DNA from 4 places in the Ferrimonas sp. YIN67 genome. Region 2 is predicted to be linked to each of the others. Evidence: predicted binding sites of a transcription regulator. Region 2 holds the regulator's gene; each other region holds the start of a gene.
What was found. Region 2 encodes LexA, which represses DNA repair genes until DNA is damaged. Its sites were predicted from a motif close to TACTGTATNNNNATACAGTA; they were not measured.
Positions count from the first base shown of each region.

Region 1 (8,079 bases), on a different contig from region 2:
TGAGCGCATTACCGATCCCCTCTAACTCCCTTGCCTGGGGAGCAGCCAGACGCTTACGCTTACCGGCAATCACCTCATTAAGCTGTTGGCACATCTCTTTCAAGGGCTTCATGCCCCAACGGGCACAGCTGATCAGCAAGATCAGGATCACCGGTAGGAAGATGAGCATCTTGATGGTGGTTACCCGGTTCTTGGCTTCCAGTACTTCTTTGGCTTTATTGGCGCTGCGAAAGACCACCATGGTGATCTCTCCCTGCTTGGTGTTGATCGCCACCGGGTAGACGTAAAAGGCGTCACCGCTGCCCAGTTGCACGGGCTTGGTTGGCCAGTGATCAAGGCTTGTTCCACCCTCGCCGATGAACTGTGAACATTCTCCGTTCATGCCCAGTTGGCGCAGGCGTCGCGAGACGAAAGTGAGCTGAGGACCATCACAGATGGCAAAGAGGTTGGTACCGGGCCGGAAATCATCGAGCTCCAGCCACTCTTCCGGCGCTTGATGCATTCCCTCTTGCCGGAGTTCAATGCCAATGGCCGCGAGCTGGGATGGCAGGCTCGTTCCTACGTGGCTGTAGATCTCACGTTCGTTCTCGAATCGCTGGGCGCCCGCCAGGGCCATCAGACTGAGCGTCAGTAGCAGCATGGAGGTGCCAATCACACGGCGAAAGATGGTTGGGTGCTGTCGACAGCGGTGTTTATTGGGCATCAGTTGCAGGCCTGGTTGAAACGGTAGCCTTGGCCCCGAATGGTGGCAATCGGGTTCTCCATACCGCCGCTGACCAATTTTTTACGCAACCGTGAGATCATTACTTCTACGGTGTTGGGATCCCCTTCCCGGTCTTCATAGAGGACGTCGAGGAGGCGCTGTTTGGACACGACCTGCTGATGATGGCGCATCAGGTATTCGAGGATCTGGTATTCGAATGCGGTCAGTTCCAACACTTCATTGGCCAGCACCACGCGACGACCGGTCAGGTCCAGACTGAGCTCGCCGCAGTGGATCTCGGGCTTAGTAAATCCCGCGCTTCGCCGGACTAGGGCATTCATCCGGGCTTCGAGCTCTTCAATGCGAAAGGGTTTGACGACATAGTCGTCGGCCCCGGCGTTGAGTCCCTCCACTTTGTCCTGCCAGCTGTTGCGTGCGGTAAGGATCAAGATAGGAAAAGCCTTGCCCTGCTCCCGCAGGCGACGGATCAGGGAAAGGCCACTTTCATCGGGAAGGCCGAGATCGATGACTGCCACGTCCAGTGGATAGTTGTTGGCGAGGTATTCACCTTCGGATGCGGTTTGGCTGGCCTGCACCTGATTGCCCAGATCAGTCAGGCGAACTTTCAGGTGGTGACACAGGAGCGGATCGTCCTCAATAACCAGGATCTGCATGGTGGCGTTTTTCCTTCGTGGTAGCAGGTTTATTTGGCCAATTTGTAGCAGCTATTGTGCCATAGCCCAAGTGACAGGGCCTGTATCGTCGCTGAATCAAGATGCCAACCGGGAAGATGAATGGGGTTACTGTTGTTTTATACAGTTGTTTTGGTAGGATAGCGTTAGATGGAATAACACAACAGGGGGGGCCAACATGGCGGTGGTCGTCAAATACGTGGTTGAACGCAAAGGTGAGGAAGTGATGACCTTTTCCAGTAAAGCAGAAGCCGATGCCTACGATAAGATGCTCGATATGGCGGATGGGTTGGCGGATTTTCTGGAGAAAACGTCCCTGCTGTCCGATGCACAGATAGAGGAATTGTCTCTGTATATGGCGCAGAATAAAGAGACTCTAGGTACTTTGCTGAAGGGAAAGAAGGCCAGCAAGCCGGTTGCAAAGGCTTCGAAAGTGGCCCAAGAGCAGGCCGCCTGAGGATCAGTTCGAGCGAGTCAATAAGAAAGCCCATCGTTTTGCCGATGGGCTTTCTTGATCTTGCTGGGGCCTACTCGGCCGCTTTGGCTTTGCGGCGAGGAGTGGGTGCTGGCGCTGCCGCCGGGGTTGCGGGGACGTTCAGGGCACCGGAGGCGATTTCGGCGACGGTTTCACTCAGCTTGGTGAGGTCGGCCACATTGGCTTTAACAAATTCTTCGGCCTTGTTACGAACCTCATTAGCGTAAGCGCTTTGCTGCTCGATCACTTGCATGGGGCTCTTACAGGCGGTCAGGCTCTTGCTGACATCGGCACCGCTTTTGAACAGTTCGGTCAGGTATGAGTTGCTGCGCAGCGCAATGTTGTTGGCAAATTGAACGTTAAGTTCGCTCAGTTTTACTTGATTCTCAATGGCACGCTGCAGTCCATCTTCGAACTGCTGTTTCATATCGTTGAACATAGCTAGGCTCCTTGAAAGTTAGAAAGGAATTGTGCGCCGCACAATTTCATTGTCCAATTTATGGTCAGCAGGTCCAAAGGTCAAGAAAAATTGTGCGGTGCACAAAAGTGTAAGCTGGGGGAGAATGGGTCGTGCCTTTTGATGAAAAAGGCTGTGAAGCTGTTGCGCAAGACTCTACACTGGAGGAAATCCATTTCGGCACTGCAATATGAAACTGATCAAGCGTTACCCCAACCGTCGCCTGTACGACACAGAGCGGAAAGGTTACATCACCCTGTTGGACGTACGGGGATACATCAAGGGTTATGAAGCGTTTCAGGTGGTGGATTCGAAGAGTGGGGATGACATCACTCGCCAGGTGTTGTTGCAGGTGCTCTCCGAGATGGAGAGCGAAGGGCATGCATCGGTACTTACCAACAAGTTTTTGGAAGAGATCATTCGTTTGTATGACAGTCGTATGACCGGAATGGCCGGTCAGTGGTTGGAGCAGGCGATGGTGGGCCTCCTTTCTCAGCAACAGCGCTGGCAACAGGAGCTTAAACGCATGCAGGATATGAATCCGGCTACGCTCTTCACGTCGTTTTTTACGCCGCCGGATATCGACCCCAATAAGCGTGACGATCCGGAACGCTGAACACGCGCATCCCTTTTACCCCAAATCAAGCCTCGCTCCTTAGTACCGAACGCACACCCTCCGATCAGCTGCTACAGTGAACGAATAGGGTGATAGTTTCTGATATCTAGGGAGTTTTCATGGGAAAGGCGATCCTGGTCAGTGCGGTAAAAGGGGATGTATACGTAGTCCAGCCGGATTCCACTCTCAGTCAGGTTTTGACCGGTAATGTTTTGGCCGAAGGCATGCAGCTGGTATTGGGAGATGGTGCGCAGATCAATCTGGGTACCGGTGAAGAGCCTTTGGTTATTGATGGGTGCAGTGTTTGCCGCATTGGTGAAGTGACGGAGGAGGGATCTACCCTTAGTGTGACCTCCCACCCCATAGAGCCCGGTTTTGATCTTGCGGCGTTGCAGCAACTCTTGGCTGAAGGAGGGGATCCCTCCAATGTTATGGCTCCCCCGGCGGCCACCTCGGCCAGCAGTGAGCATGGCGAAGGGGCTTGGATCGAACGTACTGGCCGAGCAACCCTGGCGGAGGCCGGATTCGACACTCAAGCGAATGGCGTGATGACGATGCCGCTGGCGACAGCTCCTTTTGTCACGGATCTCCCCGCAACAACGGAGCCGGGTGCTGGCAGCGTCATTGAAGATATTCAACCCTCGACCTCGGACCGACTGCGAGTGGTTGATCCCGATGGGATCCCCCCCACCTTTGTTCCGGCTCAGCTTCTGGGGGAGTACGGGGCATTCAACCTCGATAGCGATGGCAACTGGAGCTATACCCTCAACGCCAATGCCGATCCCCTGGCCGAGGGGGAGCAGGCCAGTGACACCTTTACCGTCACCCTGTCTGACGGCTCCACCACTCGGGTGATCATCGAGATCACAGGGACCGACGATCTGCCGGTGATCTCCAGTGGCTCAGGGAGCGTGGTGGAGGACAGCCAACCCAGTACTTCGGGGACGCTCACCGCCACGGACGTCGATAACCCGAACTTAAGCTTTGTACCCGGGAGTCAGAGTGGCGCTTATGGCGAGCTGAGCTTGGATAGCGATGGCAACTGGAGCTATACCCTCAACGCCAATGCCGATCCCCTGGCCGAGGGGGAGCAGGCCAGTGACACCTTTACCGTCACCCTGTCCGACGGCTCCACCACCCGGGTGATCATCGAGATCACAGGTACCGACGATCTGCCGGTGATCGCCAGTGGCTCGGGGAGCGTGGTGGAGGACATCCAACCCAGCACCTCGGGGACGCTTACCGCCACGGACGTCGATAACCCGAACTTAAGCTTTGTACCCGGCAGCCAGAGTGGCGCCTATGGCGATCTGGTCTTGGATAGCGATGGCAACTGGAGCTATACCCTCAACGCCAATGCCGATCCCCTGGCCGAGGGGGAGCAGGCCAGTGACACCTTTACCGTCACCCTGTCTGACGGCTCCACCACTCGGGTGATCATCGAGATCACAGGGACCGACGATCTGCCGGTGATCTCCAGTGGCTCAGGGAGCGTGGTGGAGGACAGCCAACCCAGTACTTCGGGGACGCTCACCGCCACGGACATCGATAACCCAAACTTAAGCTTTGTACCCGGCAGTCAGAGTGGCGCTTATGGCGAGCTGAGCTTGGATAGCGATGGCAACTGGAGCTATACCCTCAACGCCAGTGCCGATCCCCTGGCCGAGGGGGAGCAGGCCAGTGACACCTTTACCGTCACCCTGTCCGACGGCTCCACCACTCGGGTGATCATCGAGATCACAGGCACCGACGATCTGCCGGTGATCTCCAGTGGCTCAGGGAGCGTGGTGGAGGATAGCCAACCCAGTACCTCGGGGACGCTCACCGCCACGGACGTCGATAACCCGGCCTTAAGTTTTGTACCCGGGAGTCAGAGTGGCGCTTATGGCGAGCTGAGCTTGGATAGCGATGGCAACTGGAGCTATACCCTCAACGCCAATGCCGATCCCCTGGCCGAGGGGGAGCAGGCCAGTGACACCTTTACCGTCACCCTGTCCGATGGCTCCACCACCCGGGTGATCATCGAGATCACAGGGACCGACGATCTGCCGGTGATCTCCAGCGGCTCGGGGAGCGTGGTGGAGGACAGCCAACCCAGCACCTCGGGGACGCTCACCGCTACAGACATCGACAACCCGAACTTAAGCTTTGTGCCCGGCAGTCAGAGTGGCGCCTATGGCGAGCTGAGCTTGGATAGCGATGGCAACTGGAGCTATACCCTCAACGCCAATGCCGATCCCCTGAGCCAAGGCGAACAGGCCAGTGACACCTTTACCGTCACCCTGTCTGACGGCTCCACCACCCGGGTGATCATCGAGATCACAGGGACCGACGATCTGCCGGTGATCTCCAGCGGCTCGGGGAGCGTGGTGGAGGATAGCCAACCCAGCACCTCGGGGACGCTCACCGCTACAGACATCGACAACCCGAACTTAAGCTTTGTACCCGGGAGTCAGAGTGGCGCCTATGGCGAGCTGAGCTTGGATAGCGATGGCAACTGGAGCTATACCCTCAACGCCAGTGCCGATCCCCTGGTCGAGGGGGAGCAGGCCAGTGACACCTTTACCGTCACCCTGTCTGACGGCTCCACCACCCGGGTGATCATCGAGATCACAGGTACCGACGATCTGCCGGTGATCTCTGTTGGCCAAGACAGTGTCATCGAAGATCTCCAACCAAGTGTGTCCTGTACCTTGACGGCACATGATCCGGACAATCCCAATTTAAGTTTTATCCCCGATAACCAGAGTGGCACCTATGGCGAGCTGAGCTTGGATAGCGATGGCAACTGGAGCTATACCCTCAACGCCAATGCCGATCCCCTGGCCGAGGGGGAGCAGGCCAGTGACACCTTTACCGTCACCCTGTCTGACGGCTCCACTACTCGGGTGATCATCGAGATCACAGGCACCGACGATCTGCCGGTGATCGCCAGTGGCTCGGGGAGCGTGGTGGAGGACAGCCAACCCAGCACCTCGGGGACGCTCACCGCCACGGACGTCGATAACCCTAACTTAAGCTTTGTACCCGGGAGTCAGAGTGGCGCCTATGGCGATCTGGTCTTGGATAGCGACGGCAACTGGAGCTATACCCTAAACGCCAATGCCGATCCTTTGTCGGATGGAGAGCAAGTGAGCGACACGTTCACTGTGTCCCTGTCTGACGGGTCCACAACGACGGTGACGGTGAATATTTTGGGCAGTAGTGAGGGACCGGTGGTGATCGGCGGTGCGGTATTGTTGATGGAGCCGCTCTACCTGGACAATGTTCTGGGAGTCGATGGTACGGGGGAGGGAACGACGACGGTAACCTACCCGGATGGTACGGTGATCTCCACAGAAGATGGCCTGCTGTATTTTAGCGGGGGGCAGGGGATCGGGGTCGGTACGAATGGCCAATTTCGCATCAGTGGAGACGATGAACTGACGATCAGCTTCAAGGAGGGGTATACCTTTTCCAGCGTTGATTTGACATTAAAAAATGCCGGAAGCGAGATCATTCGTGTGGTGTTTTTCGACCAGTATGGCGACGTCATTTCGGAAGAGCTGTTTGATGTGGCGGTTTTGGCGCAAGATAACGACAATGCGTTAGACCTTATTACCCTAGGTCCTGCAAATGGTGAATTCTTTGCTTCGTTTACCATCAGTGATGCTGACAACATAGGCGATGGTTTCACACTGTTTTCCATTCAGACGCAAACACTGGCTTATCCTTTAACCCTTGAGTTCAGCCTAAGTAGCGGTGCGGATCTGGACACCCTGGATTCCGTGATCCTCTCAGGCTTGCCCGATGGAGCGGGTCTAACGGCAGATGAAGGGCTGGACCCTCAAATGATCGTCGATAACGGCGATGGCACCTGGAGCCTTGATGTTAACGCCTTTACTGAGGACCCTGCTAAACCCGGTGTCTATAGGCTCGAGGGGATCACCCTTAATGTTGAGGCACTCCTGCCCGATGGGTACTCACCCTCCATGACGGTGCAGTCAAATGATGGAGGAGTAACCGCCTATACCATTGTTGATGGTAGTGATGGCAATTTGCTTCAGGGCGGGGAGGGGGTCGATGCACTCTATGGCGGAGGGGGAGATGATCAACTCCAGGGACATGGTAACGATGACATTCTGCAAGGTGGGCGCGGCAACGATATTCTTACCGGTGGCGACGGTGGTGATCTCCTGATTTGGTCCGCCAATGATGCCGATGGGGGAATAGACACCATTACGGACTTTGGTCAAGGACACGACACGCTTGATCTTAGCGACCTGTTGCAAGGTGAAGAGCTCGGGGACATTAATGATTTCCTTCGGGTTGAGACTGTGTCCGATGGTCAGGGAGGCTTCGACACCCTACTCTCCATCGACGTTGACGGTGCAGCCGGTGGCCAGAGTGTTCATCAGAGCGTGCTGCTCAAAGGTATCGACTACAGCGGGATGAGCAGTGCCGAGATCCTGACTCAGCTTCTGGATAACAACCAGCTGATCATCGATGAGAACGGTTAAGCCTGTTTTCAGGGATGCTTGACGCTGCGCAGGGGGGCAACTTTCCCCTCACGCAGCGCGTTAAGCACTTGAGCTTTGGGTCCATCACTGACGAGTCTGCCTTGGTCCAGGACAATGATCCGGTCGACGATGTCGAGCATGCTCGTTTTATGTGTCATTAATATCAGGGTCTGTTCCTTTCCCAGCGCTCCGAGTTGTTGCTTTAGCTGTATCTCACTGCGATTGTCCATCGCACTCGTGGGTTCATCCATCAGAAGAACCGGTGGCTCGGATAACCAGGCCCGGGCGATGGCAATTGCGTGGCGCTGGCCACCGGACAGCATGGTGCCACCTTCTCCGACCTGTCGATCCAACCCTTCCGGCTCATGATTGCTGAAGTCCGTTACTCCCGCACGGTGAGCCGCTCTTAGTAGGCTTTGATCATCGACCTGTGGACGACCAAGCTGGATGTTGTCGCGAATGCTGCCGTGGAAAAGGTGTGGCTCTTGAGGCACGCTGCCAATGTTCCGCCGGACATCGTTGGGGTGGAGCTGAAGAATGTCGATGTCGTCCAGGCGGATTGCACCTTGAGTGGGACGGTAGAGCTTGAGAAGGAGACGCTCTATGGTGGTTTTTCCTGATCCGATCCGGCCAATGA
Region 1 covers NZ_JBXVVJ010000002.1:725,310-733,388, reverse strand. The annotation lists gene AC2D8U_RS06860 (ATP-binding protein) at 1-703, opposite strand, end outside; gene AC2D8U_RS06855 (response regulator) at 703-1,377, opposite strand; gene AC2D8U_RS06850 (YebG family protein) at 1,574-1,852, shown strand; gene AC2D8U_RS06845 (phasin family protein) at 1,923-2,309, opposite strand; gene phaR (polyhydroxyalkanoate synthesis repressor PhaR) at 2,518-2,943, shown strand; gene AC2D8U_RS06835 (retention module-containing protein) at 3,063-7,442, shown strand; gene AC2D8U_RS06830 (type I secretion system permease/ATPase) at 7,451-8,079, opposite strand, start outside.
Region 1: the regulator LexA is predicted to act here: its motif matches at 1,505-1,524, upstream of AC2D8U_RS06850 (YebG family protein).

Region 2 (8,079 bases):
TGGCCAGCCAAGGCATTTACATCGGCGGCCTGGATCAGATCGCCGGTATTGTTGTCGAACGCGTTGCGCTGATAGGTCACCACGGCAGCAATCTGCTCGGCGGTTAGAAGGGTGGAAAATGCGGCCATGGCAGTCCCAGGCCGACCGTCTCGCACCAACGCGATGTGTTTGCTGGCCTCTCCCAATGCCACCGTGCTGCCCTTGATCGGCGGAAACGCCCCGGGCAGGCCCAGGCCATTGGCCTGGTGGCAGGCGGCACAGCTGCCGGCGTAGATCTTCTCGCCCTCTGCCATGGCACTGGCCATGGTGAACGGGATCGGTGCAGGTTCGGGCAGGGAAACCGTATTGAGCTCCGCTTCTCCCCCTTTCACTTTGGGTGCTTCCCCCTCGTCCGACGCCGCAGGCTCACTCAAGGGATCACCGGCTACATCGGCGGCCTGGATCACCTCACCTGTGTCATTGCCAAAAGCATTGCGCTGATAGGTCACCACCGCAGCCAGTTCCTTCAGGGTCAACTGAGCGGCAAAGGCCTGCATCGCGGTACCGGGACGGCCGTTGGCCACAACATCGATATGTTTGGCGGGATCACCCAAGGCGATCGGGTTATCCTTGATGGCGGGGAACACGCCCGGCAACCCCATGCCATTGGGCTGATGACAGGCGGCACAACGACCGTTGTACACCTGCTCTCCCAGCACCATGGACTCTTCCATGGTTAAGTGTTGGGACAGGGAGGCTTGCTCAGCATCCGCCGCCGCGCCAGCGAGCCGTTTTTGTTCAGCCAGCCAGGCATCGAACTCCGCTTCTGGCAGTACCTCAACAACCACTGGCATATAGCCATGGTCTTTGCCGCACAGCTCGGCACACTGTCCCCGGTAGATCCCGGGCTCGTCGACCCGGGTCCAGGCTTCGTTGATAAATCCGGGGTTGGCGTCCTTCTTGACCGCAAAGGCAGGCACCCACCAAGAGTGGATCACATCATCTGAGGTCAGTAGGAAGCGCACTTTGCGGTTGGTGGGCAGCACCAAAGGCTTGTCGACTTCCAGCAGATAGTTCTCACCCTTTGCTGCCAGGTTATCGATCTGTTCCCTCGGGGTAGACATCAGGCTGAAGAAGCCAACCTCTTCACCAAAATACTGGTAGTGCCACTTCCACTGGGAGCCGGTGATCTGAATGGTCAGATCCGCATCGCTGGGATCTTCCATTGCGATCAGGGTGCTGGTGGCGGGTACGGCCATGCCGATCAGGATCAGGAAGGGCACCACGGTCCAGGCGATCTCCACCTTGGTGCTTTCATGGAAATTGGCGGGAGTCACTCCCTTGGCTTTGCGATGATGGATCAGTGAATAGATCATCACGCCAAAGACCAGCAGGGCGATCAGGCAACAGATATAAAAAATGGTCATATGCAGGCCATAGACCCGCTGACTGATCTCGGTCACCCCAGGCGTCATATTCCAGAGCGACTCATTGGCGATGGATGGCGATACCATCAGGGCCAGGCACCAGCCCAACAGCTTGTACGTCACAGACACTTCTCCTCTGAGCATTGCTTTCGCAACGACCAGAAAGAGCTTGCACAGTACAACCTGGCTCTATGTCAGCTCCTTCCCCGAACGGGCATGGGCATACGCGTGTCCAGCTGCGCAACATCTGCCATTACAACTGCCTAAATTTGTGCAATGTTTCCGGAGTTTAAGCTACAGGCTGTGCGTTAGTTGATCAAGATCACAAAAGCACTTCGGAGTAATTATTCAGTGAACAAGATTCGGAAGGTGAAGGGTTTCCTGATTGGCGCCCTGGATCAGAAATGCAGGACAATAGGCACGCTTCTGTACGAGCTGTAAACGCCGTCCATCCCGCTCATCTATTTTTGGCAACCAAGCAAAGGCCACGGCACAGGTCCCCCCCAGCATGGCCTGCTCCAGTGCCCACAGCGCCTCCACATCATCACTGCAGCGCACACGAAGGACACGGCGGGCATCGATCCCGGCCTGGGCCAGCAAGGAAAGCCAATTGTCGGCCGGAGGGTTGATCAGGACTATCCAGCCAGCCTGTTCGGCCAGTTCGCGCAAAGCAGGCATCAAGGCCCCGAGGACATTGACGCCCGCTCCGGGTGAACAGCAGGTCGACTGGGCGGTGGACCAGGGCCGGCGGGTGCCTTGCCAAAGGCCAGGATGATTGTGCGGCGTTCCCTGCTGCGTTTTCATTATTGCCAGTCTCCGTTTCTGACGACGCCTACGGCCAAGCCCTCAATGGTAAGGGGGATCTCTGCCAAATCGACGACAATCGGTTCATATTCTTCATTTTCGGCGTGAAGATAAACGACGTTACCCTGTTTTTGAAAGCGCTTCACCGTCACTTCATCATCGCCCACCCGGGCCACTACAACCTGGCCATTACGGGCCTCTCGGGTCTGGTGGACGGCCAGCAGATCACCATCGAGGATACCAATCTCCTTCATGGAGTCTCCGCGCACCCTCAGCAGATAGTTGGCCTCGGGACGAAACAGGGTGGGATCCATCTGATAGTGGGATTCCACATGCTCCTGCGCCAGGATGGGCTCACCAGCGGCGACCCGACCAATCAGCGGCAAACCCAGTTGCTCTGGCTCAGGCTCGTTATAAAGGACCCGGATCCCCCGGGAAGTGCCGGGTACGATCTCAATATAGCCTTTGCGTGCCAGCGCCTTGAGGTGCTCTTCCGCCGCATTGGCACTGCGAAAGCCCAGCTGACGAGCGATCTCCGCCCGGGTTGGCGGCATTCCGGTGTCCAGCATGTGCTGGCGAACAAGGTTAAACACCTGTTCCTGGCGAGGCGTCAACGGCTTCATGGCGATCCCTGTGTATTCGTACAGTATTGATACTGTAATCATATACAGGTAGCTGGTGATTTCAACAGCAATCTGTTGTGGATGAGGAAAAACTTCGAGGAAACTGGTCCGATGATGACGGCAGAGTGGACAAAATACAGCCACTCTTTGCGAAGCACTTGCCGCTCTGAGAGTCAGATAGCTGCCTGCCTAGCGCTTTGGGTGTACACTCTGCGCAACTCATTCAATATCCCAGAGAAGCAACCCTCGTGAGCAACACAATCCTAAACCACTGGCAGCGACCGGTCAGTTGGATGCAAAAGCTGATGGTGAAGAGCAAGCCGATCCCGGAACGGCCGATTACCGAGTTGGATCTCGATCTCAGTCGACCCATCGTTTATGTCCTTCCAAACGACTCTTTCTCCGACCGTCTGGCACTGCATGAGTGTTGCCTCAAACTCGGTCTGCCCAGCCCGTTCGAGCCTCTAGAGCTCAAGGGAGAGATCTTCGAACGCCTGGTGGCATTGGAAGGAACCACGCCCCTGTTCGGACAGGGTAATGGCACCGACTTCAAGGCCCGTTTCGAGCGTCTGCTGCAACTTCATCGGGATCACGAGGAACTGGACGTTCAGGTCGTGCCGGTCAGCCTATTGTGGGGCCGAAACCCCGGTAAAGAGGAGAGTGTCAGTGCCACGCTGCTCAACAAGAACAATCCAACCTGGCTGCGTAAAACCCTGATCCTCTCCGTCCTGGGCCGGGATAACTTTATCCGCTTCTCCCGCGCCGTTTCTCTGCGTTATATGGCAAACAATCATGGTACCGACGGCACCATCGCCAGCAAGCTGGCGCGAGTCGCACGGGTCCACTTCGGCCGCCAGCGCACCGTCGCTACGGGGCCACGCCTGCCGGACCGTCAAGCCCTCTTCCATGCCCTGCTTGCCGCCCCGGCCATCAAGAGCGCCATCGCCGACGAAGCCAAGAGCAAGAAGATCTCCGAAGAGAAAGCCCGTCAGCGAGCGCGGGAATACCTGGACGAGATCGCGGCCGACTACTCGGACAGCCTGTTCCGGATTGGGGATCGCGTCCTCACCTGGTTATGGAACAAACTCTACCGCGGGATCAACGTACGAGGTGCCGAGCAGGTCCGCCAGCTATCCCAGGATGGCCACGAGATCGTCTTCGTGCCTTGCCACCGCAGCCATATGGACTACCTGCTACTCTCCTACGTGATCTATCGTCAGGGTATGGTCCCACCGCATATCGCGGCCGGGGTTAACCTGAACTTCTGGCCGGCCGGTCCCATCTTCCGCCGGGGTGGTGCCTTTTTTATCCGCCGCTCTTTCCGGGGCAATAAGCTGTACTCCACCGTCTTCCGCGAATACCTGGATCAGCTGTTCAAGCGGGGTTACTCGGTGGAATACTTCACCGAAGGCGGGCGTTCCCGTACCGGCCGCCTGCTGCCGCCCAAGACCGGCATGATCGCCATGACCGTCAACTCCGTCCTGCGCGGCCTCGAGCGCCCGGTCACCCTGGTCCCTGTCTACCTGGGCTACGACCACGTGATGGAGGTTGCCTCCTACCATAAGGAGCTCGCCGGCAAGAAAAAGGAAAAAGAGAGCGCCTGGCAGGTATTCTCCGCCATCCGTAAGCTGCGTAATTACGGCCAGGGTTATGTGAACTTCGGCCAGGCCATCACCATCCACCAGTTCCTCAATGAAGCCCACCCCCAATGGCGCGAAGAGAGTAACCCGGATGAGGGCAAACAACCTTGGCTGACACCAGCAGTCAATCAACTGGCCAACCAGTTGATGTGCAACATCAATGATGCCGCAGCGGCTTCCGCCATGACCCTGACCTCCAGCATCCTGCTGGCCACCGAGCAACACGCCATGGAGCGTGGTGCACTGGAAAGACAGCTGGATCTCTATCTGGATCTGCTCCGCGCCGTCCCCTATACCCCTCACACGACGGTACCGGAAGGGGATGGCAAGGCGGTACTGCAGCAGGTGCTGGATCTCAACAAGTTCCAACTGGCAACCGACCATATGGGCGAGATCGTCAGCATTGCCGATGGGTCTGCGGTGACCATGACCTACTACCGTAATAACAGCCTCCATCTGATGGTACTGCCCGCCCTGATCGCCGCCCTGCTGCTGCGCCGTGGCTGCCAGACCGAGTCCCAGCTGATCGATCAGATCCAGGCGATCTACCCCCTGCTGCAAGCTGAGTTGTTTATGGGGCTGGATCAGGCCAACGTAGCCCGTCAGGTCCAGGGGCTGATCAACGAGCTGGTGCGCCATGAACTGCTGGAGGTGTGTGAGCAGGGTCTGAAACCTCGCCAGAGTCGCCGTGCCGAGCTCTGCAACCTGGCGGATCTGATCCAGGAAACCGCACAGCGCTACGCCATCGTCCTGTCGCGACTGCAGCAGGAACCGACCATTGAGCGGGCAGCCCTGGAGAAGGACAGCACCGCCCTGGCAGAGCGCATGTCACGCCTTCACGGGATCAGCGCACCTGAGTTCTTCGACAAGAAGGTCTTTGCCACCCTGACCTCACGGCTCAAGGAGCTGGGGCTATTGGGGGAGGAGGCCGATACCGATCGCGTCAATGAACTGTGCGAGATCGTGGTCCCCCTGCTGACCACCACGGTACAAAATACCCTGGCACAATCCCGCTAAGGGACAGGCTCAAAACAAAAAGGGCGGCAACGCCCTTTTTTTGATCCCGCTCCACAGTCACTGAAATAGACTCAAATGATGAAACCGACCCATTGCAACCATGTGCTGCGTCTCAAAGACCAACGCTTAGCTGTGGCACAACGCCCCTTCAATGCTCGCGGTGCCACGGTCGCGCGATGCCCACGCTGCCTGATCGCCGAGGCCCACTGCTGTTGCCAATGGGCACGCCCCGGCAGCAGCTCGATGCACTTCGTCCTGCTGATGCATCACAAGGAGCCGATGAAGCCCACCAACACAGGTCGCCTGATCGCCGAGATCCTGCCCGATACCCAGGCATTTTGCTGGGATCGAACCGAGCCGGAACCGGCCCTGTTGGCCCTGCTGAAGGATCCCCGGTACCAACCCATGATCGTCTTCCCGGCCACCCATGCCGAGCCCGAGCGCGTGGTGGAACGGATCGAGGTCGCTGCCGACAAACAGCCCCTGTTGATCCTGCTGGACGGCACCTGGAAACAGGCCCGGCGCATGTTCCAGAGCGACTACCTCGACGGCCTGCCAGTGCTCTCCATCACACCCGGTACCGCCAGCCGCTACAAACTGCGCAGTGCCGCCCACGAGCATCAGCTGGCCACCGCAGAGGTCGCGGCCCAGGTATTGGCCCTGGGCGGTGACGAGCGAAACGCCCAAGCCCTGGATGCCTACTTTCAGGTGTTCTCCCAGCGCTACTACGCCGGTAAGCGGCAGTTGCCCGTTAGCGCGCAAGGCGAGCCCTTCGAGTTCTTACAAGGGATGAAATAAGGCTGCGACCGCTGCCAGCAAAAATGCCGTGCTTCAGGCACGGCATTCTTGCAAACCATGACTCGTCGCCTTGAGCGGCCTCGACTAAGGCTCAACGGCCATCAGCCGCAAAACCATACCCTCACTGGCCACAACGCGCACCGACTGACCGACCGGCAGGGCTTGATCACAGCGAACCCGCCAGCGAGTGTCGCCGATCTGCAAACGGCTCTCACCGGCCGGTAGATCCTGCTCGAGTACCCACTGCCGCCCCACCAATTGAGCCGCCCGATCATTGAGCATCGGCTGCTGGGTTTTATCGTTGTATCGACGAAACAACTTCCAATATCCCACGCTCAGCATGACAGCCATCGTGCCATACGTCATAAACTGGCCCGCCCATCCCCATTCGGGGAAACACCAGGCCAGCAGCGCCATCAACAGGGCCGCTGCTGCTGCCCCCAGCAGGAAGCCGCCAGTCCCCAGGGCCTCGGCCCCAAGCAGAAGAAGCCCCAGCAACAACCAGTGCCAAGCCTGAATTGCCTCAAGCCACGCCATGAATCACCCCTTTTTACCCGTATCTTTGAGCAGTTCGGCGACGCCAGCCACTGAGCCTATGATCCCACTGGCTTCCAGAGGCATCATCACCAGCTTACTGTTATCCGCCATACCAACCTCTTTAAGGGCCTCCACGTACTTCTGTGCCACGAAGTAATTGATCGCCTGCATATCCCCTTCGGCAATCGCCTTGGACACCATGGCGGTGGCATTCGCCTCCGCCTCGGCCAGCCGCTCTCGAGCTTCCGCCTCACGTTTAGCGGCTTCCAACTGGCCTTCCGCCTTGAGGATCGCCGATTGCTTTTGGCCCTCCGCCACCTTAATGGCCGCCTCACGCTCCCCTTCCGCTTCCAGGATGGAGGCACGCTTCTCCCGCTCGGCCTTCATCTGACGGGCCATGGCATCCACCAGATCCATCGGAGGCGAAATGTCGCGGATCTCGATACGGGTCACCTTGACCCCCCAGGGGTCCGTCGCTTCATCCACCTTGATCAGCAGTTCGGCATTGATCCTGTCCCGGTTAGAGAGCATCTCGTCGAGTTCCATGGAGCCGAGCACGGCCCGAATGTTGGTCATCACCAGATTCTGCATCGCCAACTCGAGGTTATTCACCTCATAGGAGGCCCGAACCGGATCCTGCACCTGAAAAAAACACACCGCGTCCGTAGTGACCTGGGCGTTATCAGCAGAGATCACCTCCTGGGGCAAAATATCCAGCACCTGCTCCATCATATTTTGCTTTCGGCCAATATTATCCACAATCGGTATGATCACCGTCAGGCCCGGATTCAGTACCCGGGTAAACTTGCCAAATCGCTCGACCGTATATTGGTACCCCTGGGGCACCATTTTGATCCCGGTCAATATCAGCACCCCGGCCAAAACCAGCAGTGCCAAGGCAATCACTTCACTTCCCAACATCCATTCTCTCCCTAATTTTCAATAATCGAAGCGAGGCGAGGCGCCTCGCAAAAGCCTACAATTGGTTAAGGCGTCGCCACCAGGAACGGCTAAGCCGAACGGGGGCAAGTGCCGTTATCCAGAGTTGTCAACAAAGTTACCCACAGCCCCATCTAATCCATGCATGAGCCAGTTTTGGTCTAATCTTATCGCTCCCTGCTGTTGGAGATGCCGTTATGAGCCCACTTCTCATCCGTCTTGGCGCCCTGTTTGCCCTAAGCCTCCCCCTCTGTACGCTTGCCGAGCCAGCTTCCGAGGAGGCCTCGGAGCAGATTGAAGTCCAAGAGCCCACTG
Region 2 covers NZ_JBXVVJ010000009.1:163,415-171,493, reverse strand. The annotation lists gene coxB (cytochrome c oxidase subunit II) at 1-1,493, opposite strand, end outside; gene AC2D8U_RS17640 (SulA-like leucine-rich domain-containing protein) at 1,755-2,210, opposite strand; gene lexA (transcriptional repressor LexA) at 2,210-2,833, opposite strand; gene plsB (glycerol-3-phosphate 1-O-acyltransferase PlsB) at 3,082-5,490, shown strand; gene AC2D8U_RS17625 (tRNA-uridine aminocarboxypropyltransferase) at 5,569-6,288, shown strand; gene AC2D8U_RS17620 (NfeD family protein) at 6,373-6,825, opposite strand; gene AC2D8U_RS17615 (SPFH domain-containing protein) at 6,829-7,746, opposite strand; gene AC2D8U_RS17610 (hypothetical protein) at 7,962-8,079, shown strand, end outside.

Region 3 (8,079 bases), on a different contig from region 2:
CGTCACCGGCATCATATATGTTAATGGAAATGGACGTACCAAAATATTTCAGCGTGGTAAGGCTGCTGTATTCGTCGCCAACATGAATGATCCCATCCTGCTGACACCAACTGTCCAGAGCATTGGTCGGGTCCACTCTAACGGGCAGTCTGTCGGCAACTCCATCCATACTAGAGAATGCGGAAAAACTGGGAAAAAGTAGCGCCATGGCACAGGCGGTCATTTTCATTTTCATAAAAGTAGTCTTTAACAAAATTTCGGCGACTCATTTTATCACAAGTAATAAAGAACCATGTCAAAAATCACGCCACAACCGAGATCGCAAAAGTAAAATAAAGTCACGCATATAGTGGTTTTCCGCAATTGCCTCTGGCGCAAAGTTCCCTATCCTCACTTATAAAAAATCACCAAGGAATACCCATGAGTGAGAACATGAAACACTTTAATCGCATTAAGTTGAGCCTGGTAGGCTCCGCTGTGGCTCTGGTTATCGCCGGTTGCGCCGCAACCCCTCCCGCTGGAAAATACATAGATGGCACTCACGAAGTGTCAGCCAGAGGGAAAAAAAGCGACATCGTCCTGACCGTTGCCGTCGAACAGGGCAACATCAAGGAGATCAAAACCAAGTCCCACAATGAGACCGAGTCTCTGTTCCTCAACGCTGAACGCCTGCTGCCCAAGATCGTCGCCAATAACGGCCATGAAGGCATCGATGCCGTCTCCGGTGCCACCTTCTCATCCAATGGAATTCTGCGTGCGGTAAACGATCTGCCCCGCGCCGATGGCTTCCAGCCTGAGTTCCAGAGTGTCGGCGCCAAGAAAAGCGATGATGATGAGTTCAAACTGAAGTGGTCCATTCAGCCTCAACTGGGCCTGATCAAAGGTGACTACTACTACGAGGAAGCACGTTTCCGTCAGGGCCACATGGGCTCCATGGCTGTGGTTGTCGACAGCAACTCCCCAAGTAATGTGCTCTTCGCGGAATTCAACGAAGACGGCCGGCCAAACTACTACACCCGTCTTTACCAGGGTGTGCCAAAACGGATGTCCGAGTACAACTTCTCCATGGGCAAGAAGAAAGGCACCGCCTGGGTTCAGTCCTCTTTGACCATGGAGCGACTGATGGTGGAAGAGAATAAACTGACCTTTGAATCCAACCCTGACTGGGATCCCAAACTGGCCAACAAGCTCAAAGAGCCGAACCGCCTCAAGTACCTGGGATTGGATATCGTTGCCGGTGCTTCCAACTCCATTCAGCAGTCCATGGTGCCGCTGACCGCCAAGATCCATAACCGTATCCATGCCGAAGGCACCACCACAAAGTTCTACCAGCAGGCTGAAAAGTTGCTGGATGAAAAGGGTAAATGGACCGGTCTGACGGCAATGCTGCGCTTTGTCGTGGACACAGACACTCAGCAGATCGTTGACGTCTACTACGACGAGATCTTCGCGGATGAGCAGGCTCAAATCTCCGACGCCTCCCTGAAGAAGTTCTACCGTCAGTCCAAGTACCAGTCCATCGGTTACGAGGAGCCGTCCCGTATCGGCTTTAACGTGATGTTCGATGCCCTTCAAGCGCACATCGTGGATGGCGGTTCCATGTTCGACATTCAGGATCTGCCCGCCACCGGTGACACCGGCAGCTACGCCGCGACCGGCTTCACCCGGCTCTCCAGCAGCTGGGCCAACTACTTGAAACTGGCCGACACCCTCTACAACGAGATGCGTACAGACGGTGTGATTAACGAGCACAAAAAAGGGTGAGCGTTCTCTCTTTTGTCTGATTATTCATCCTGCACAGCCTCCCATCCGGGAGGCTTTTTTAGCGCTTATCACCAGATCCCGGCGCAAAAAAAACCGCCCCGTGGGCGGCTTTTTCATGGCAATGAGACTCAGGCCTGGGTATCGACACTTTGAGTGCCACCGCCCTGGGAGACCATCACCATCGCCGGACGCAACAGACGCCCGTTAAGGGTATAACCCTTTTGCATCACGGCCATCACTGTGTTGGCCGGGTGCTCTGGGCTGGGCACCATGGAGATCGCCTGGTGCAGATCTGGATTGAAGGTTTCACCCTGAGGATCCACCAACTCCACACCGAACTTGGCGACGCTGGCCAAGAAGCTCTTCTGGGTCAGCTCAACGCCTTCCAGCACAGCCTTGACAGCTTCCTCTTCTTTATTAGGCACTTCCAAGGCACGTTCCAGGTTGTCCAGGATAGGCAGCAACTCGTTGGCAAACTTCTCCAAGGCAAACTTACGCGCCTTCTCCACATCCTGAGCACTGCGACGACGTACGTTGTCCACCTCCGCTGCCGCCCGGATCACACTGTCCTTCTGACCGGCGATCTCTGCCTTGGCTGCCGCCAATTCGGTCTCCAATTCGGCGATGCGCTGCTCCCGCGGATCGATTTCAGTTTGCTCAGCGGCGCCCTGCTCGGCTTCGACCGGCTCTTGTTTCTCGGTCGCAATCTCTTCTTGATCAACTACTTTTTGCTGTTCGTCGCTCATCACAACTCCGCCAAACCACTTTATTCACGATAACACTGAGCCTATTATGGGGACGAAATTTGCCACTTCAAGGCCGAGAGACAACGGAAAACTCATGTCAAAGCACTTCCATACCATTGGCCTGATTGGCAAACCCAACCATGCCGGCGCCAACCAGACCATCACAAGCTTGCTGCACTGGCTGCAAGATCAAGGATACGAAGTCCTGATAGAGCAGCGGGTAGCCCGTCAGTTGCCGCCCCACCACGCCGAAACCCTGACCCTCAACGAGTTGGGCGAACGCTGCGATCTGGCCATCGTAGTGGGCGGGGATGGCAACATGCTCGGTGCCGCACGGGTCCTGTCCCGCTATGACGTCGCGGTGATCGGCGTCAACCGAGGCAACCTGGGCTTTCTAACTGACCTGCCTCCCGAGGGATTCGAGGCACCATTGGCTAAGGTGCTCGAAGGGGAATTTGACACCGAGCATCGCTTCCTGCTCCAGGCCGAAGTGTATCGTCATGGTGCCCTCAAAGCCTCCAACAGCGCAGTTAACGAAGCCGTATTGCACCCGGGACGGGTCGCTAACATGATTGAGTTCGAGGTGTATATCGACGGACAATTCATGTACAGCCAGCGGGCCGACGGCATGATTGTCTCCACCCCGACAGGCTCGACGGCCTATGCATTGTCTGCCGGTGGCGCGATCCTCACGCCCAACCTCAATGCCAATATCCTGGTGCCCATGTTCCCCCACTCCCTGTCTGGCCGTCCCATTGTTGTCGATGGCAACAGTGAGGTGAAACTGATCGCATCGCCGGATATGGCCGACCGTCCCCTGGAGGTCAGCTGTGATGGTCACGTTACCCTGTCGGCCCAGCCCGGGGATGAGATCATCATACGAAAGGCCGACCATGCTCTTCGACTGATCCACCCCAAGGGGCGCAACTACTTCGAAGTGCTGCGCAGTAAGCTGGGGTGGGGAAGTAAGCTGTTTTAGCCGACTTCGGTGGCGCTCGGTAGGTTAGCTTAGCGACGCAGTCACGTAAGCCGACAAAACGCCCGGTTTGATCTCCCCCTACCCGGCAGGTTACGCTCGCTTCGCAGCTAACCTGCCCTACGAGACTCCCTATCCGAACTGCCACTCTGTCGATTGCCGGTGACGCAGAAACGGACCGGACGGCCCATTCGCTGGCACAGTGGTGGCCCACCCACACCTTCCACCGCGACTTCTGGCGCCCTAGCCTCATCAACGCCTCCCATATCAGTGCGAACCCAGCCGGGACACGGATTTAACTTTGATATCAAGATCTACCATCACGGTGGCCTTCACCCGAGTCAGCGCAGTCAGCTCCGCCTTGGCGATCCAATAAGTCGCGCTCTTGCCCCTCCTTCCCTGCAGTGTCCCATAACCGGAAACAGCAATGACCTCCCGGCCATAGCCCAGCTTCATCATGCCAGGCAGCACCGCCCGGCACAGGTAGATTGGCCCGTACAGGTTGGTCCCTATGGGTTGTGCAACATGGAATCATCCAACTCAAACAGCGTCAGTGAGGCATCCACAAATACGCGGCATTATTGATCAGCGGCTCCATAGGGCGGTGGGCCTTAATGATCTGTGCCAACGCCGTATCCAGCCAAGTTGACGAACGCACATCCAACACCCAGCCCCCCGAATGGACCATCCGTTTCAATCGCTCAGCCCCCTGAACGGCTGAATCTCGACAATGGGCTGCACAGATCACCATCATGCGCCGATGCGCCAGTTGCTGACTGACATGCAGTCAGTTCCACGATTTGCCCGGTGACCAGGGCGATGCGTTGTGGCGGACTCATGCCACGCTCCTCACAGATCCCGCGCCCATCCAAAAATTTTCACCCATCACACTTTACTGCGCACTTTTTCCACATATACTGTACCCACATACAGTGTTTATCTATACAGTATTTTAGCCACAGGGATGCACCATGCTCACACAACTGACGGTCAGTAACTTCGCCATCGTTAAGTTTTTGGAGTTGGAGTTTCACTCCGGGATGACCACCATCACAGGTGAGACCGGCGCCGGAAAATCCATCGCCATTGATGCCCTGGGACTCTGCCTCGGTAGCCGGGGAGAAGCCAGCATGGTGCGACCGGGAGCTGAGCGGACTGAACTGTCTGCACGCTTTGATCTCGAAGCCATTCCGCTGGCACGTCAATGGCTCAAGGAGAATGCGCTTGAGGATGAAGAGGAGTGCATCCTGCGACGGGCCATCAGCAGTGAAGGGCGCTCCCGCGCCTGGATCAATGGCCATCCGGTTCCCCTGGCCCAGCTAAAAACACTTGGGGAACTCCTGATCAGCATCCATGGCCAACATGCCCATCACAGCATGCTGCATCCGGATGTCCAGCTAAGCCTGCTTGACCAGTACGCCGGTCACCAACGCCTGTTAGACCACTGCCGCCGAGCCTACCAGCAATGGAAAGATCTCGATCACGCCATTCGCCGACTGCAACAAGATCAAGAGCAGCGCCGGGCCCGAGCTCAGTTGCTGGAGTACCAGGTCCAGGAGCTGGACGAGTTCAACCTGCAGCCCGGCGAATTTGAACAGATTGAGGCGGAACACAAGCGGCTGGCCAACTGCGGTAACCTGCTGGAGCAAAGCCAACGTGCCCTCTTCCTGCTCAGCGAAGGGGACGATGCATCGGTGCAAAGCCTGCTGCAGCAAGCGATCAACGAAGTCGAAGCCCTTCATGGCGACGATCCAGCCATGGGCAACGTCCTCACCATGCTCCACGACGGCCTGATCCAGGTTCAGGAGAGCAGCAGCGAGCTGGATAGCTACCGCAGCACACTGGAGATGGATCCCCAACGCTTTACCGAGTTGGAGCAGCGCCTCTCTCGAGCCATGACCCTGGCGCGCAAACATATGGTGGCGCCAGCAGAGCTGGCGATGCACCACCAGCAGCTGGTCGATGAACTTAGCCAGATCGCCGGGGACGACAGTCAGCTTGAGCAGCTTCAGCTCGAACGAGAGCACGCCAGGGAGCAGGCTGCTGAGCAGGCACTGCGTCTGCACAAGAGCCGTTGCCGCTATGCCCGGGAACTGGATAAGCTGGTTACGGCCAATATGAAAGAGCTGGCCATGCCCCACGCCAAGTTCACCATCGAGGTGGAGCATCACCCCCAAAGCCTCAGCCCTGAAGGAGCGGACAAGGTGCAATATCTGGTCTGCACCAACCCGGGCCAGCCCATGCAGCCCATCGCCAAGAGTGCCTCTGGTGGTGAACTCTCCCGCATCGGCCTGGCCATCCAGGTGATCACTGCCCGTAAAGTGGCAACACCGACCCTGATCTTCGATGAGGTGGACGTGGGGATCTCCGGCCCTACCGCTGCCGTTGTCGGGAGAATGCTGCGCCAGCTAGGCCAGTCGACTCAGGTATTTTGCGTGACTCACCTACCCCAGGTCGCTGGCAATGGTCATAACCATATGTTTGTCTCCAAGCAAAGCCAGGGCCGCAGCACCGAAACCCAAATGACGCCTCTGCTTGGGGAAGCGCGGATCCAAGAACTAGCTCGCCTGCTCGGTGGTGATACCATCACCGAAAACACCCTTGCCAATGCATGCGAACTGCTTGTTCAGTAAGTCTAAAGTCCCATATCCCAGGACCGGCTCCTTCACTAGTCTCAGGGACTTGAATGAGCAATGCCCGAAACCACGGTGAGGGCATTGCCTGACTCCCAGAGGAGAGGCCTATGTTAACCAGTAGACTTCCGGGCATCGGCAAGCTGCCTGACAACCAGCAGCAACTGCTCAACCACCTGTCTGAAATAGGCCACAGTAAGGCTGTGCTCCTGTGTACCCAACAAAACCAACTTGCCGAAAATCGCCTGACAAGCACCTTGCATACACTGGACTTTGATGTCGTTTCACTGCCGATCTTGCCTGCCAACTGTGGCGCCGAACATATCGAAATGGTCGTGACGGCCTACCGTCAGCAAGGCTGTGACCTGCTGATCAGTCAGGGAATCTCCCACGGGCACCAGTGCATACGGGCAGCTGCCATGCTGCTGAGCCGAACCGGAATAGAGAGCGAAGTGGCATGCCTTCACCTCCCACACGACAACCACAAAGATCCGGTTTTCGAGGTGCACCACACTCCCAACCTGACCGGGCAAACGGCTCAGCTACTGCAGTCGAGGTCTCCCCGAGACAACGTCCTTGACGCCATCCAATGCCTGGTCCTGGCCCTCACCCCTCTCTTTCAGCCCCACTGCTCTATCGTTAGCGAGGCATTGGCACTCCGGGCCTTGGGGATGGCAACAAGCTACCTGCTTTCCAGTCCCAGTTCCCGACAACAACTGACCGCACGGGAGCAACTGCTACACGCAACCCAGCTTGCTCAGTTCGCGGCGCATCAACGCCGAGAGCAGACATTCACGCCACCGACCGAGCCTGTCGGTTTTTGTGTCGGGCATCCTAAAGCCCCGCTGTCAATCCTACTTCTGCTCCCCAAACTGGCCCGTCTCCCCAGGCATCAACTCAAAGGGATCGCCAAAGCGATGGCTATCAAGGAGCCCACTGCTGATGCCATTCAAAACCGAGTTGATCAACTGTTAGAGTTTAATCAATTACCTAGCAACCTTGAGCAAGTCAGCGTCAACCAGCCCACCGGCGCTGTACCAGCCTAGTACACTCTCCTTTGGCTGCGCTCCGACTCAGCCAAAAGGCAACTCAAACTCAAGCCTGATCGCAAAAACCAGTGCTCTTACGGGGCTCGCAGCAGACTCCAACGATCCGTGGTCACGATTGACCAGATCTGCAGGGCATTGGAAAGTAAGAGGTAAGCGAATGTGCAGAGCGGTAAGAGAAACGGGGAACCCTCGGCCTTTTTTTACGTCCAACGCTTAGGTTATGATGCGCCTCTACGACAAAGGTACTAAGAGAACACAATGAAGCCGATCCGCTCACTGGCCCTTGCCACTGCTCTCACCGCCGCCCTCTCCGGCTGCTCTGTTTTTGACTGGATGGTGTACAAGATTGACATCCCCCAAGGCAACTTTATCGAGCAGGTGCAAGTCGACAAGCTGCGTATCGGCATGAACCGTGAGCAGGTGGAGTTCGTTTTAGGTCGACCGGTATTGAGAGACAGCTTCGCATCCGACACTTGGAGCTACGTCTATCAATTCAAGAATGGCCGCACTAACGAGCTAACCAGTAAAAAGCTGATCGTTACCTTCCACGATGATGTGGTAAGCCGTGTTGAGGGTGACTACGAACTGAGTGAGCAGTTCTACACTCCCTTGAGTGCGAGCCGTCCCTAAATAGGCTTCTTAAGTACAGAAAAAACGCAGCCCAAAGGCTGCGTTTTTTACTCTTTCGAACGGAGGGGGTTGGGCCTTCCCCCGGTCACCTTATCGGCACGACCCGCCAACTTAGCTTGCTCGGCTCTGCGTTTTCGCACCTCTCGTGGGTCGGCCAGCAATGGCCGGTAGATCTCGACTCTGTCTCCTGACTGCACCGACTCAGTGAGCTTGACGGTGCGGCTGAAGATCCCCACTTTCTGTTTCGTTAAATCGATCTCAGGAAAACGCTCCAGCACTCC
Region 3 covers NZ_JBXVVJ010000003.1:250,804-258,882, forward strand. The annotation lists gene AC2D8U_RS08305 (FAD:protein FMN transferase) at 1-235, opposite strand, end outside; gene AC2D8U_RS08310 (FMN-binding protein) at 421-1,764, shown strand; gene grpE (nucleotide exchange factor GrpE) at 1,893-2,510, opposite strand; gene nadK (NAD(+) kinase) at 2,605-3,489, shown strand; gene AC2D8U_RS08325 (SDR family oxidoreductase) at 3,754-3,999, opposite strand; gene recN (DNA repair protein RecN) at 4,458-6,119, shown strand; gene AC2D8U_RS08335 (hypothetical protein) at 6,230-7,165, shown strand; gene AC2D8U_RS08340 (outer membrane protein assembly factor BamE) at 7,427-7,798, shown strand; gene AC2D8U_RS08345 (RnfH family protein) at 7,846-8,079, opposite strand, start outside.
Region 3: the regulator LexA is predicted to act here: its motif matches at 4,402-4,421, upstream of recN (DNA repair protein RecN).

Region 4 (8,079 bases), on a different contig from region 2:
GTGACAGATCAGATCATCGCCGAGCTGTACCTGAGGGTGGATCATCTCTCGGAGATAGGTGCTGAACTGACGGGGATCCAGGAGGTGATTGCCCAGCAGTTGTATCGCAGTGGCAGCAAGATGGCCCGAAATACCCAGACGGCTTTGATCTGGGTCATGGTGATAGGCCTGTTGGTCATGGCGGGCCTGAATCTGGTGTTATGGCGTTATATCAATCAGTACGTTGGTGGGGAGCCTAAACAGATCTCGGAGGAGATCAAGGCCATCAGCCAGGGGGAACTGTTGATTGAGGCCCGGGGGGATGAGCGGGGGATCTATCGGGATACTCTGCAGCTGGCGAGTCAGTTACGTGAGATCGTTGGCCGCTCTAATCAGGTGGCGGACAATGTTGCCTCCGCCTCGACGGAACTCACTGCGGTGATGAGTCAGGCACAAACCAACGCCCAGACGGAGCGCAACCACTTTGAACACCTGACCGATGCCATCAACTCTCTGGCACAGTCGGGCAGGGCGATCAGTGAGGAAGCCGAGACCGCCCAGGGGGTTGTGGCTGAAGTGGGCCAGTGCGTCGAGCAGGGCGATGAGTCTTTGACCCAGGCACGTAGCCTGGATCAACAGGTACAGCAGTCGGCATCCGAGTCGGTGGCCATCGTCCAGCAGTTGCATGGCTCTTCGGTGGAGATCGGCGAAGTGATCGAGGTGATCACTGCCATCGCCGAGCAGACCAACTTGCTGGCATTGAATGCGGCCATCGAGGCCGCCAGGGCGGGGGAGCAGGGACGCGGATTTGCCGTGGTGGCCGATGAGGTGAGGACGCTGGCCGGCAGGACCCAGGAGTCGACGGTACGGATCCAGGCGATCGTCAATAACCTCCAGGCCCTGGCGCAGAATGCCCGCGAGCGGATGGATTACAATGCCGACGTGGTGTCCAAGTCGCAATTGGTATCGAGCCAGGTACAGGCCGCATTTGCCGAGATCGCCAACGCCGTCTCTCGCATGTGCCAGATCAATGAAAAAGTCGCGGGGCAGGCCTTGGAGCAGCGAACCATCACCCAGGGGGTGGTGGACAATGTCGAGGCCCAACTGCAGTTGGTCGATCAAAATGTCGCCGGGATCATTCAGTGCAGCACAGCTGCTCAAGAGTTGGCCTGCCTGTCGGAAGAGCAGAGAAAACTGTTGGGGTTCTTCCGCTTATAGGGAGCCGGGGGCAGCCGTCCAAGACGGGATCACTATTCTCTAAGCGGGCATGACGCCCGCTTTTTAATTTTCATTGGGACCCTGCAGTCCATCTTTCGGTGCTGACTTGCCGCACTCCGATCGCCTAAAGGTTTACCAAACATTACCTTTACTGGCCTTGTTGCTGTACGGATGTTGTTGCGACACTGTGAGTGAATTGTGGGGTAGTTTGGCTGGGCATTAGGATGCACAGAGAGCTGACTCATTGAAGCGACAGGTCGTTTCCGCTGAGCGGCCAAAGTAACTGTGGAGCAAATCAGGATGATAGCTTGGAGAAGGGATCTCATTGCTGCGGGCATGGCGTTGTTACTCGGCCTAAGTGCCGCGACGAGCAGCGCGCAGACCCTTAACTTTAATCCCGCGTGGCAGTTTATTAAGCAGGATGTTGAGCAGGGGCAGGATCCCACATTGGATGATTCCGGATGGGACACCGTCTCGGCCCCCCATACCTTCAACGATATTGACACCTTCGATGATTGGTCCCAGCAGGGGCATGTTGGCGAGCGGGATCAATGGTCGGGACGGACCTGGTATCGCAAGCATTTCACCCCGCCTAAGGCGTGGCAGGGCAAGCAGGTCTTCATCGAGTTTGAAGCGGTTCGACAGCTGTCCAAAGTGTACCTCAATGGCGAACTACTCGGTGGCTCCGAAAACGGGTTCGTGGCGTTTGGCTTTGATCTCTCCGACAAGCTCAAGTGGGGCGAGGATAATGTCATTGCCGTGATGGCGGATAACCGCTTCGTCAAGGATGAAGAGGGCAAGGGCAGGAAATGGCACGTCTATGAAGGGGGCGCAAAACTGCCCTGGAACAATCCTCACTGGCACCCGGCCCATGGCGGGATCTACCGTAACGTTAAGTTGCATGTGAAGGAGCCGGTGCATTTAACTCTGCCCATCTATTCCAACCTAGGGACCGTCGGTACTTATACCTACGCGATTGATGCGTCACGGTCCCAGGCGACGGTGGGGGTGGAGCCGGAGATCGCCAATGCCAGTGCTAAGACAGTGGCAGTGGAGATCGTGTCGACGGTGCGGGATGCTGATGGCAGCGTCGCCCTGACTCTGAGCGAGCGCGCCAGCCTGAAACCGGGTGAAAAGCGGGTGATCCCCATGCGGGCAACATTGGCATCGCCACGACTGTGGGAGCCGGCTTACCCCCACCTCTATGAGGTGCATACCCAGGTTCTTCTCGATGGCAAGACCGTGGACGAGGGCCGCGAGCCCCTGGGCGTCCGCTGGATGACCTTTAATCCCTATACCGGCTTTTTCATCAATGATCGCTATGTGAAGCTCAGAGGCTGGGGACAAAAATCCACCAATGAGTGGCCTGGTCTGGGCGCGGCGCAACCGGATTGGATGCATTATTACACCCTGTCATTGATGGGAGAGGCCAATGGCAATATGGTGCGTTGGGGTCACACCGCCGGGGCAAAAGTGTCGCAGATCGCTGCCGATCAGCTGGGGATCATGACGCTTCAGGTCGGGGTCGATGGCGAAGAGGATGTGGAAGGACATCCTTGGGATGTGCGTAGTCAGGCCTTTCGTGATGCCATCATCTATTTCCGCAATCACCCCTCCATCATTGTCTGGGAGGGGGGCAACCGTAAGGTGAGCGAGCCCCATGTTCAGGAACTCACGGGTTGGGTGAATCAGTTTGATCCCCACGGTGGTCGTGGCTATGGTCACCGCTCACCCGATACAGTGGTCGGCAGGTACAGCAACGTCTCCATTACCATGGAGGGGGGCGGCTATCGCGAGGGGATGACGCCCATCGAGGGGGAATACAACCGGGAAGAGAGTCCCCGCCGGGTTTGGGATCGCCAGACTCCTGGCTATGAAAACTGGCATGCCAACGGCAGTTACGATCTGACCGCCGAGCAGTTTGCTCTCAACCAGGTCTGGCAATGGGATAAGGTCAGTTACCGTGCCCATGCCGGCGGTGCCAACTGGATCTTTTCCGACTCCACCAGTGGCGGTCGCGTGGACACCGAAGTGGCGCGAACCTCCGGCGAGGTGGATGGCGTGCGCCTGCCCAAGGAGGCCTACTACACCTCTCGGGTGATCTTCGCCGATGAACCGGACCTGCATCTGCTGGGCCACTGGAACTATCCCAAGGGGACGGAAAAAACCCAGTACGTGGTGTCCAATGCCGAGGAGGTCGAACTCTTTGTCAATGGGAAGTCCTTGGGTCGTGAGGGACGCACTGTCGGCACCGATGTGCACCGCAATCAACATCCGTTGATCTTCTCCTGGACCGATGTGCCCTTCGAAGCGGGTGAGGTCCTGGCCATTGCCTATAACGATGGCAAGGAAGTGGGACGGATGAGCAAGCACTCAACAGGGGAAGCGGTGGCGCTGAGGATCACGCCCATGCTGGGTCCCGATGGCTTCCTCGCCAACGGCAGTGATGTCGCCCTGTTCGACGTCGAAGCCGTGGATAAGCACGGCGAGCGCGTGCTGGTGTGGGATGGCAAGGTGGAGTTCGAACTGGATGGGCCCGGGATCTGGCGTGGTGGCTATAACAGCGGCAAGATCAAAACCATCAACCATACCTATCTGGATCTGGAGTCCGGCATCAACCGGGTTGCCGTACGCTCAACCCTGGAGAGCGGCAAGGTTACCCTTAAGGCCCGTACCAAGGGGCTAACATCGGCCACCGTCACTGTGCCAGTCGCTGATGCGGCGATCAGTAACGGGTTGACGACGCTGATGCCTTCCATTCCGGCAGCGAAACCGGTCGTGTCCTTACCGCCACCGCCGAAAGCCGATCTTGTGCTGGCGGCGCAGGACGTGCCCTTTGAGGTGGAGAGACCCGACGGGATCGTTACGGATCTCACCTATACCGGGCCCTCCAGCGCCGGGGCGGACCTGGTGAAGCCGGCGATCGGTCAACCGGCCTACAGCGATTACCCCAATCCCTTTAAGACAATCCACCCGCTGGTCGCTCAAGCCGAGCAGATCCGCTTGCCCTTCAGGGACTGGAACTACTGGGCGGCCGATGTGGCGGGCTTTGTCGTGAAGAAGGATGCCTGGGTCTATGTGGCCCATGTGGACAAGCTGCCGACGCCCAAATGGTTGGTGGATGACTATGAGAAACTCGACGCCAGCTTTTCGCTGAACCAGGGCATGGAAAATCACATCCTGTATCGGCGCCGCTTCGAGAAGAACAGTGAGGTGCTGATCCCCAGCAACCTGGATGTGTCCGCCGAGGGGCTTAAACAGATCAAGCAACGTAAAATGCATTTTCGCATGATGATGCTGTTCGTGGTCGAGGATAAAGACTCGTAGCGCAACGTTATTGCGGGATCCCATGCAAGACCAAGCAGGCTTCGGCCTGCTTTTTGCTCCCCGAAGCGTTGTGATGGCCAGTGCGTGATGGCAACAGACCCCTGGGCCCACGCCAGCTCACCACGCCTGCCCGGATCTGGTATGATCCTGTGATTAAACAGCGCCTGTGTCGACGGGGTGGGTCAATCTCCCATCGCCGGCGATCCAACGCCTTCAAACTCCCCATGTGAGCGCCTCAATGTCATTCTCCTCCCTTGGACTCTCCGATCCCATCCTGCGTGCCCTGACTCAATTGGGCTATCGACAACCAACGCCCATTCAGCAGCAGGCGATCCCCTTGGCCCTGCAGGGGAAGAACCTGATCGCCGCGGCCCAGACCGGCACCGGCAAGACCGCCGGTTTCGTCCTGCCTCTGCTGGAGCGACTCAGCGGCCGTGAGCCGGTCCGCCGGAAGCGGGTGCGGGCACTCATCCTGGTACCGACCCGGGAGCTCGCGGTCCAGATCCAGGGCAGCATCGACGCCTATGGCAGCGAACTGAGCCTCAGCTCGCTGGCCCTGTACGGTGGCGTTGAGATCCGGCCCCAGCGCGAATGCCTGAGTGAGGGGGTGGATCTGCTGGTGGCAACACCGGGGCGCTTGCTGGATATGGTGCATCGCCGCGCCCTGCACCTGGACGAAGTGGAATACCTGGTGCTGGATGAAGCGGACCGCATGCTCGACATGGGCTTTATCGACGAGATCAACGACATCGTCGATCGCCTGCCCCAGGCACGCCAGTCGATGCTGTTTTCTGCCACCCTGGGCAACAGGGTGCGGGCCCTGGCTAAGTCGGCGATTGAGCGTGCCCATGAGATCGTGATCAGCAAACGCAGCGCCTCCAAGGCGGAGATCGACCAATGGCTGGTGACCGTGGACAAGGACAAGAAGTCGGCCCTGCTCAGTCACCTGATCCTTGAGGGCCAGTGGGAGCAGACCCTGATCTTTATCGAAACCAAGCACGGCGCCGCCAAGCTGGTGAGCCAGTTGGCGAAACGCGGGATCGAGGCCGATTGCATCCACAGTGGCCGGACCCAGGCGGTCCGCGAGCAGATCCTGGCGGACTTCAAGGCTGGCAAGTTCCGCTACCTGGTGGCGACCGGTGTCGCCGCCCGGGGGATCGATATCGAGGGGTTGGCCCGGGTGGTGAATTACGATCTGCCGTACCCGGCCGATGAGTACGTCCACCGCATCGGCCGTACCGGTCGGGCGGGTGCGAAGGGGGAGGCGATCTCCCTGGTCTCCAAAGACGATTTTAAGAATCTGTGCATGATCGAGAGCCGGCTGGATCACCTGATCCCAAGAAGGGTGGTGGAGGGGTTTGAACCGAGAAAGGCAGTGCCCATCTCCATCCTGAACTACGTGCCTAAGCACAAACGGCCTGATACGGCAAAATAGCCAGGTTCAAGGAGGACTCGTGTGGGCTGGGACAAGCAGCGTCGGCCCCCGCGATGGGGTGTGGCCCTTGATCCGGCGATCTCACGGTAAGTATTGTCGGCGGCTGGGTCTCTTCGGTGGATAGCGCCGTGTTTTATTGGGATCATGGGATGACGCCCGGCGTAAAAACCGTTAGGATCGCTTTAATACTGTAAATATCGACAGTGGTTTTGCTGCCGCTGCCATCTAGGGGAGAAAGTGCGTGATTGGACGCCTGCGGGGAGTGTTGGTCGAGAAGGCCGCACCGGAAGTGCTGATAGAGTGTGGCGGCGTTGGCTATGAGATCCAGATGCCGATGTCCAGCTTCTACCAGTTGCCAGAGATCGGCGCCGAGGCAGTGATCGTGACCCACTTTGTGGTGCGTGAAGACGCGCAGCTGCTCTATGGTTTTGCCAGCCAGCAGGAACGCGCCCTGTTTCGAGAGTTGATCAAGACCAACGGCGTCGGCCCCAAGATGGCCCTGGCCATCCTGTCGGGCATGTCCGCCGAGCAGTTTGTCGATGCAGTGCAGGCGGAAAACGTCGCAGGATTGACCAAGATCCCGGGCGTGGGCAAAAAGACCGCCGAGCGCCTGGTGGTGGAGATGCGGGATCGCCTGAAGAACTTTGCCGCGCCGCTGCTGACCCCCTATGCGGATCGCCTGGCGGGCAATCCAGAGGTGGAAACGACCTTCGTGGCCGATCCGCAAGAGGACGCCATCGCTGCCCTGGTGGCCCTGGGCTATAAGGCGCCGATGGCGGCCAAGGCGATCGCCAAGGTGGCGGCGCCCGGTGCCAGCTCGGAGCAACTGATCAAAGACGCCCTCAAGGCGATGTTGTGAGGCGCGTAAATCATGATTGAAGCGGATCGTTTGGTGGCGGCCCCGGTGGAGAGCCGGGAAGAGGCGGTGATCGATCGCGCCATGCGGCCTAAGATGCTGACCGATTACACTGGGCAGGACGAGGCCAAAGCGCAGCTAGAGGTGTTTATTCAGGCCGCCCGCAATCGGGGCGAGGCGCTGGACCACCTGTTGATCTTCGGTCCGCCAGGTCTGGGCAAAACCACCCTGGCCAACATCGTCGCCAACGAGATGGGGGTTAACATCAAGTCCACCTCCGGGCCGGTCCTGGAGAAGGCGGGGGATCTGGCGGCGCTGTTGACCAACCTCGAGCCCAATGACGTCCTGTTTATCGATGAGATCCATCGGCTGAGCCCAGTGGTCGAGGAGGTGCTCTATCCGGCGATGGAGGACTATCAACTGGATATCATGATAGGTGAGGGGCCTGCGGCCCGCTCCATCAAGCTGGATCTGCCGCCTTTTACCCTGGTGGGTGCAACCACCCGTGCCGGCGCACTGACTTCGCCCCTGCGGGCCCGTTTCGGCATTCCGATGCGGCTGGAGTTTTACAATGTGAAGGATCTCACCGGTATCGTACAGCGCAGCGCCGAGGTGCTGGGACTGGAGATGGCACCGGCCGGTGCGGTGGAGATCGCCCGGCGTAGCCGAGGCACACCCAGGATCGCCAACCGCTTGCTGCGTCGAGTGCGGGATTTTGCCGAGGTGAAGTTCGATGGCAGGATCACCGCAGAGGTGGCGTCGGCGGCGCTGGATCTGCTGGACGTGGACAAGGAGGGGTTCGACTACCTGGATCGCAAGATGCTGACCACCATCATAGAGAAGTTCTCCGGTGGCCCTGTGGGGCTGGAGAACCTGGCGGCCGCCATCGGAGAGGAGCGGGAAACCATTGAGGATGTACTGGAACCCTACTTGATCCAGCAGGGTTTTTTGCAGCGCACCCCGAGGGGGCGAATGGCCACGGATCGGGCCTATCTGCATTTTGGTTCTGTCCGACCGGAATAGCGATTGACCGAAATAGCCCCAGCCCCTGAGCTGGGGCTTTTGTTAAGGGAAGATACACGGTGGATCCAGCGCATCTGGACTAAGTTCAAGTCTGTCTCGAGCACTGCGAGATCTGGAGGTGGACGATGTCAAAGACGGTTTTGGAGTCTGGGTTTAATACCCAACAGAGGGTGTTCGTCGGGTACACGCTCGCTGTGTTGGTCGATTTGACGGTGCTGAACCTGTTTGAGGAGTATTGGGA
Region 4 covers NZ_JBXVVJ010000002.1:210,880-218,958, forward strand. The annotation lists gene AC2D8U_RS04635 (methyl-accepting chemotaxis protein) at 1-1,197, shown strand, start outside; gene AC2D8U_RS04640 (glycoside hydrolase family 2 protein) at 1,498-4,524, shown strand; gene AC2D8U_RS04645 (DEAD/DEAH box helicase) at 4,763-5,959, shown strand; gene ruvA (Holliday junction branch migration protein RuvA) at 6,201-6,818, shown strand; gene ruvB (Holliday junction branch migration DNA helicase RuvB) at 6,831-7,838, shown strand; gene AC2D8U_RS04660 (hypothetical protein) at 7,964-8,079, shown strand, end outside.
Region 4: the regulator LexA is predicted to act here: its motif matches at 6,146-6,165, upstream of ruvA (Holliday junction branch migration protein RuvA).